2 regions of the Kosakonia calanthes genome follow, and region 2 is predicted to be linked to the other one. Evidence: predicted binding sites of a transcription regulator. Region 2 holds the regulator's gene; the other holds the start of a gene.
The links. The regulator LexA, encoded in region 2, represses DNA repair genes until DNA is damaged. The targets are predictions, from matches to a motif close to TNCTGTATGTACATACAGNA.

Region 1 (3,879 bases), 1.4 Mb from region 2:
ACGTCTTTGATACCTTTAACTTCGATCTCTACGCGACGATCCGGTGCCAGGCAATCGATCAGAGCTGCACGAGCCTTCACGTTGTCACAAGTGTTGCCAGTAACCGGGTTGGATTCGCCCATACCACGTGCGGAGATTTTGTTCGCCGGGATACCTTTGGAAACCAGGTAATCAACAACGGACTGAGCACGTTTCTCAGACAGACCTTGGTTGTAAGCGTCGGAACCGATACGGTCGGTGAAGCCCAGAACCACTACGGAGCCGTCTTTCGGATCCAGGTTGCTCAGTTGGCTGTACAGCTGATCCAGCGCCTGCTGACCTTCTGGTTTCAGGGTCGCTTTGTTGAAGGTGAACAGAACGTCAGACTTCAGGGTGAAGTGTTTGGTCTGTACTTCCGGAGCTGGGGCTGGAGCCGGAGCAACTACCGGAGCAGCTTCTTCCTGCTGGCCGAAACGGTAGGAAACACCTACGCTCAGCAGACCGTTGTCCGGACGACCACCAACGGTGTTCGCGTCACCAATGTTATTAGTCCATTGGTATTCCAGACGGGTAGCGATATCGCGGGTAACTGCCCACTCAACACCACCAGCGAAGACCGGGGAAACACCGGTATCGTGATCTTTGAAGCCTTGGTTGTTTTTAGCGTCTGCACGCCAAACCATACCACCCAGACGGGTGTACAGATCCAAGTCATCAGTGATCGGGTAACCCAGTTTAGCGGTCAGTTGAACGCCCTGAGCTTTGAATGCGCCGTTTACATCGCTGCCTTTGTACGGCATACGGCCCAGCCAGTCGTAGCCCAGTTCAAAGCCAACATACGGGTTAACCTGATAACCACCGAACGCACCAGCACCTAACTGGCTTTCGTGAGTCGGGCCATTGTTAGGGATCTGGTTGTTACCAACATCGTGGAACTGAGACCAGCCCAGTTTAGCACCTGTATACCAGGTGTTATCTTTCGGAGCGGCCTGCGCTACGGTAGCGAAGCCAGCCAGTGCCACTGCAATCGCGATAGCTGTCTTTTTCATTTTTTGCGCCTCGTTATCATCCAAAAATCGCCATGGAAATCTCGAAGAGATGCCACGGTTAAATCCTTCACCGGGGGCATTGCTCACTGACAACTCTGCAGATATCTTTACCGATATCTTTGGCTTATGCCGAGCACCCCTGGCGATGTAAAGTCTACAACGTAGTTGGAAACTTACAAGTGTGAACTCCGTCAGGCATATGAAAAAAAAGGCTTTGTGTACACAATATTTAACAATTGTGATGAAGAACTGTACGACACTGATTATCTACAAACCACGCCACACAGGCTTTGCCGCTGTATTTCACTAATAAATTTGAAAAGCCGGTAATAGATAAAAATAATGCCAGGAAAACTCCTAAATTTACTCAATGATACAAATTAGAGTGAATTTTTATCCCGGAAAGCTGTCTCGCAGCCAGAGGATCATGGCGGATGGGACGCATAACGAAGCCAATTGCGTTACCTTCTTCTGCTGCCGCCGCTAATCTCAGATTCTCTTCTTCGGTTAGTTCATCGGCATGCCAGCCTATGACGACGCTGTAATTGCCGGTTCGCAAAGCACGAATCATTGACTCCAGCGTCAAGCCGGGAGAGAGCTGATTGATCTGCATGACTTTGGTAAGGGGCAAGCCAGCGGATTGAACCCATTCGCGGCTCAGTTTTTGCTGGGGTGTAAGCCATAACTGCCAGCGAGATTGCTGGCCAAGCTGCTGTAGCAAAGGTAGTAAAAGTAACTGAGTCATCATGGGCTGGTCTTCTCGATAGACCACTTCGCTAATCAGCCCGGTAGCAATGCTAGTGGATTCAACATGGTTCAATGTGTTGAGTGCGGAAGCGAATGTTGTTGAACGGTTAGCATAGTTTGCAGTGTGCATGATCAATCCAGCCCTGTGGGTTACTGTATAAATGTACAGTAACCTCTGAATGTTCAAAGATCAACCTCATTTTCTGAAACTAACTCGCATTTTTGTTTTATCTCTCACTCGGAATGAAAAATTCGCTTGCCGTCCTGCTCACAGTTGCCTATTTTCCTGATTACTGGATCCGCTCGTAAAAAATCGTACTTTACTTGGTGATTTATATAGGAAAAATCATGGAAGACCTGTCTTATCAACGGATATATCAGTCTCGCGAATACCTCAATTCACTCGGGCAAATTAGCTATCGAGCCCACTTCGGTGGTTATAGCCTGTCAGTGGATAGAATTGTTTTCGCGATGGTAGCAGAGGGGGAACTTTACTTACGCGCCTGTGATGAAAGTGCGCAATATGCTGTAGCCAAACAAGCTCCCTTGTTGATGTTCAACAAGAGGGGCCGTCAGTTATCGTTAAATTACTATTTTGTCAGCGACAGCTTGTGGGGCGATCGCTCGTTGTTGTTGCAACTTTCCACGTTTGCACTTGATGCGGCACGGCGCGAAAAAGCGCAGCGTGAAGCTCAGTTGCGCCTGCGTGATTTACCCAATCTTTCCTGCCAGCTTGAGATTCTCCTTCACGAAGCTGGCATCCAGGATGCGCAGACGCTTCGTATGCTCGGTGCGAAAGTTTGCTGGCTAAGGCTACGGAAAATGAACAAGCAACTGAGTGTGAAAGTGCTCTTTGCGCTTGAAGGAGCCATCGTTGGGGTCCATGAGGCTGCACTCCCGGCAAACCGCCGCCAGGAGTTGATCGATTGGTTCAACGACGTGATGAAGAAAGGGGCTAACCCTTTCTAATTCTTAATAATCTGACTTTTCAGGCGACATACTTCCGGCAATAACGCTATCAACAGACCAATCTGTTGCAGAACTAGCGGTTCTTTGCTGTCAGGGCGCGGATCCAGGTTTTTGATGCGTTGTGACAGATCGATAAGCGCAGCCTGCACACGATCTTGATCGGCTGGTAGATGATGGAGTGCGTCATCTACATAACAAACGGCATCGTCGAGCAGGCGCAAGATGTCCGGTTGGGTTAGCTGTTCGCGATGTGCGCCTAATGCGGAAATATAGCTGATGAAAGTATGGTTTAGACACAATAAACGAAAGGCCGTTTCGCGAAGTTCAGGCGAAGTCCCGGGTTCCGAGGACATATTCGAGACGACAGATGCCAGTTCCGCATCGCGGTTATAAGCGTTGCGACGCGCAATGCGGTATGCCAGCCGGTTATCGCGCCCTTGGTGATACTGCTCAAGTATGGCGTCAAGATAACGGCAGTTGGCATCAAAAGCTTGCTCTGTCACGCGTGGCAGATCCCTGAAGCGCCAGTCTGGCCAAATAAAGCTGACGGCAGCCCAGGCAATAGCGCACCCGATCAAGGTATCAATGATTCGCGGGATAGCCACTTCAAAACCTTCGCCCAGCAAGTTGAAACATAGCAAAACAAGCAGGGTAATGAACATTGTGGCGTGGGCGTATTGCACCGTGCGGAAGGCGAAAAACAAAACACCAGTGATGACAATCAACACCAGTTGTCCCTCATGTGAAGGGACAAAGTACAGCACCGGTAAGCCCACAGCAACGCCGACCAGCGTACCGACAACACGCAAGCTCAGACGATGGCGAGTGGCATTATAGTTTGGCTGGCAGACAAACAAGCTTGTAAGCAAGATCCAGTAGCCATGCTGCAAACCGGTAATCTGAATAAAGGTATAGCCGATACAGAGCACTACTGACATACGAACTGCATGGCGGAAAAGTGCCGACTCTGGCGCAAAATTATTGCGTAGCCGCAGCCAGATATCGTTGAAACCGCTCAAGCTGTCATCAGCGAGCTGATTTTCGGTTTCACTTGGCAACTGGGGCTGTGGTTGCCTCGATTCGATAGTTGCCAGCTGTGCGTCGATAGCACGCAGGTTATCGAGCAGAAAACCAA
Region 2 (3,879 bases):
TCTTTCACTTTCTATATCCCGAAAGATTTCGCGTTTTAGCAAGGCGGCAAGCGCACGAATCAAGAGGAGCATACTCAAGTATGTGACTCTTGTGAGTAAGCGTAGCCAACGCAGAAAAAACGTGAAAGATAAAGGGATTGGGGAGCATACATCAGTATGTGACCCGTGTGAGTAAGTGCAGCAAACGCCGATAAAACGTGAAAGATAAAGGGAGATAAGGGATGGTACATCCTTGTACCTTCGGGCAGGGTAGCCTTTAAAACTTAACACTTTGAGGGGGAGTGCTTGCTACCAGCGGTAATCGTTACGCGTTTCCCAATCCGTAACTTCCTTCTCCGCCTGATCTTTTGCGTAACCGTAACGCTCCTGGATTTTACCAACCAGCTGCTCACGTTTACCTTCGATGACCGTCATATCGTCATCGGTGAGTTTGCCCCATTTCTCTTTAACAGTACCTTTGAACTGTTTCCAGTTACCGCCGACTTCGTCTTTATTCATAGTTGACTCCTTATCGTTCGGTTAAAAATAACGTTCTCGTTGTGCTGAACGTAATGATTATTGTAGTTAAGGATTCCGCATAATGTTTCATATTCGGAATCTTCACCCATCCAAACGACAAGAAATAGTGAGTGCGAGTCGAGAAAAAGCGTGATCAAGAGTGGTCGACAGCGGCAAACCAGCTGCCATTACGCCAGTGACGTCGCCACACCAGCGCAAGCGTCAGGCCGCGCAACGCCAGAAACACGGCCAGCGATAACCATAAACCGTGGTTGCCAAGCACAGGTACTGTCAGAAGCGTGACGGCAAAACCCGCCGCGGCGATCGCCATACTGTTTCGCATCTCAGCGGCGCGCGTGGCGCCAACGAACATGCCATCTAACAAATAACACCACACACCCACCAGCGGCAGAACAACTTGCCAGATCAGGTAATGCCCGGCGAGCTGTTGCAGCTCTGGCAAAGAGGTTAATAGCGCAATGATCGGCTTGCCCGCCAGCGCATAAACGGCGGCGAAAGCCACGGCGACAAGCCCGGCCTGACGGCATGCGGCTCGCCAGATATGCAGCAACTGGCTGCCATCGCGCGCACCGTAAGCCTGCCCGGAATGCGCTTCAACCGCGTAAGCAAAGCCGTCCAGCGCATAGGCGGTGAAGGTCAGAAACATCATCAGCACCGCATTGGCGGCGACCGTCTCACTGCCAAGACGCGCACCCAACACTGTTATCGAACCGAAGCAGAGTTGCAGCAACAGCGAGCGCAACATGATGTCGCGGTTCAGCGCCAGCAAACGCCGGACACCACCGCGCCAGGCATTTTTTAGCATCGACAACGCGATGCCCCGCCGCTGCAACACCTGCCAGACCATCAGCAACCCGATAGCAAACGTCACATATTCGGCAATCACCGTGGCGAGCGCCGCGCCCTGCACATTCATATGCAGACCCATAACCAGCCATAAATCGAGCACGATATTGAAGACGTTGCCCACCACCAGCAGGATCACCGGTGCGCGGGCATACTGCACACCAAGTAGCCAGCCGAGCAGCACCAGATTCCCCAGCGACGCGGGCGCACTGAGCCAGCGAATTTCAAGAAAACGCCGCGCCTGAAATAACACAGCCTCGCTTCCGCCGGTGATATGCAAAGCAAGATCGATAAGGGGTGTGCGTAGCAAAACAATCAGAACACCCGCGCCAAGTGCCAGTAAAAGAGGCTGCACAAGTGCGCGCGCTAGCGCGAAGGCGTTTTTCGCGCCGAAAGCCTGAGCGGTAAGACCGGTCGTGCTCATGCGCAGAAACAGCAGCAGCATAAATAAGAAGCTGGTTGCCGTTGCGCCAATCGCCACGCCGCCGAGATAAACGGGACTATCGAGATGCCCAATAACAGCGGTATCCACCAGCCCCAACAGTGGGACAGTGATGTTAGAGAAGATCATGGGCAGCGCGAGCCGCCACAGAGCTTTGTCGGATGCGGTCAGCAGCGGCATAGCATGAGCGTTAATGGATGAGAATAGAATGACGCTGCGGCGCGAAATACTGCACCGCAGCAGAGAAAGTGGGCGTTACAGCCATTCACCGTTGCGGATGACGCCAACCGCCAGCCCTTCAATGGTGAAGTTTTGATCGCGCAGGTCGACAACAATTGGGGAAAAGTCGGTGTTTTCCGGTAACAGTTCAACGGTGTTGCCCTGCTTTTTCAGGCGCTTAACGGTTACTTCGTCTTCGATACGCGCCACAACCACCTGGCCGTTACGTACATCCTGCGTTTTATGCACCGCCAGCAGATCGCCGTCCATAATACCGATATCTTTCATCGACATACCGCTAACGCGCAGCAGGAAATCCGCATGCGGTTTAAAAAGGCTGGGATCGACCTGATAGTGGCCTTCGATATGCTGTTGCGCCAGCAGCGGTTCACCCGCAGCGACGCGACCAATCAGCGGCAGCCCGGCATCATTTTCTTCTTCCACCAGCAGGCGAAGACCACGTGATGCGCCAGATACGATTTCGATCACCCCTTTGCGTGCCAGCGCTTTAAGGTGTTCTTCGGCTGCATTTGGGGAACGGAACCCCAATTGCTGTGCGATTTCCGCACGCGTCGGTGGCATACCGGTTTGGGTGATACGATCGCGAATAAGATCGAACACCTCTTGCTGCCTGGCCGTTAATGCTTTCATCCCGCCCCCTGGGTGTATATACAGTTATGCTGTGAGTATATACAGTTAACGGCGATTTTGAAACCAAAATTAAGTAAAAAACCAGGGCGTTATCGAATTATGGAACCCCTATCGAAAATGCGACCAAAGCAGCGAGATCCAGGTAAACAGCGCCAGTAGAATCGACATCAGCACCGCCGCCGACCCCATATCTTTTGCCCGGCCGGAAAGCTCATGGAATTCAGAACCTATACGGTCGACCACCGCTTCGATGGCGCTATTGAGGATTTCGACAATCATCACCAGCGTAACGGAGCCAATTAACAGGACACGGGTTATCGCGTCGATATCCAAAAAGGCGGCAATAATAATAGCCAGAATGACCGCCACCGCCTCCTGTCGAAATGCGGCTTCATTGATCCAGGCGGCACGTATACCTTTCCAGGAATATCCCGCGGCTTTAATGATCCGGGTGAGTCCGGTGCTATTATTGGCCATTAAAAGAACCTTTTTAAAAATTAAGCGTCAATGTCTACGCAAGCGCGTAGCAGTACAACAGAAATTATGCGCGCTTTCTGATATTCTTGCGGCGCAATGGCACTATTAACCAGAGGCTTTACATCCTTTATGTCCGGCTGGCCACGAATTTACTACAAATTACTGAATTTACCATTAAGCGTGCTGGTAAAAAGTAAATCGATTCCTGCAGAACCTGCACAGGAACTGGGTCTCGATACATCACGTCCCATCATGTACGTGTTGCCTTATAACTCTAAGGCTGACTTGATGACTTTGCGCGCTCAGTGTCTGGCACATGAATTGCCCGATCCCCTGGAACCGCTGGAAATCGACGGCGCGCTGTTACCACGTTTCGTGTTTATCCACGGCGGCCCGCGTGTATTCACCTATTACACGCCGAAAGAAGAGTCGATCAAACTGTTTCACGACTACCTGGATTTGCACCGCAGCCATCCTGATTTGGATGTGCAAATGGTGCCGGTGTCGGTGATGTTTGGCCGCTCGCCAGGGCGTGAAAAAGGCGAAATCAACCCGCCGTTACGCATGCTGAATGGCATCCAAAAATTCTTTGCTGTCTCCTGGCTTGGCCGCGACAGCTTTGTGCGTTTCTCTCCGCCGGTTTCGCTGCGCCGTATGGCGACCGAACACGGCACGGATAAAATCATCGCGCAGAAACTGGCGCGCGTGGCGCGTATGCACTTCGC

Region 1: sulA (SOS-induced cell division inhibitor SulA) is a predicted target of LexA. The motif match lies at 1,927-1,946, and genes of this name have one in related genera.

The regions. Positions count from the first base shown of each region.
Region 1 covers NZ_CP151800.1:2,985,700-2,989,578, reverse strand. The annotation lists gene ompA (porin OmpA) at 1-1,028, opposite strand, end outside; gene sulA (SOS-induced cell division inhibitor SulA) at 1,396-1,905, opposite strand; gene AAEY27_RS14100 (TfoX/Sxy family DNA transformation protein) at 2,124-2,744, shown strand; gene yccS (YccS family putative transporter) at 2,741-3,879, opposite strand, start outside.
Region 2 covers NZ_CP151800.1:4,411,404-4,415,282, forward strand. The annotation lists gene AAEY27_RS20625 (CsbD family protein) at 289-498, opposite strand; gene dinF (MATE family efflux transporter DinF) at 653-1,987, opposite strand; gene lexA (transcriptional repressor LexA) at 2,063-2,677, opposite strand; gene AAEY27_RS20640 (diacylglycerol kinase) at 2,786-3,154, opposite strand; gene plsB (glycerol-3-phosphate 1-O-acyltransferase PlsB) at 3,284-3,879, shown strand, end outside.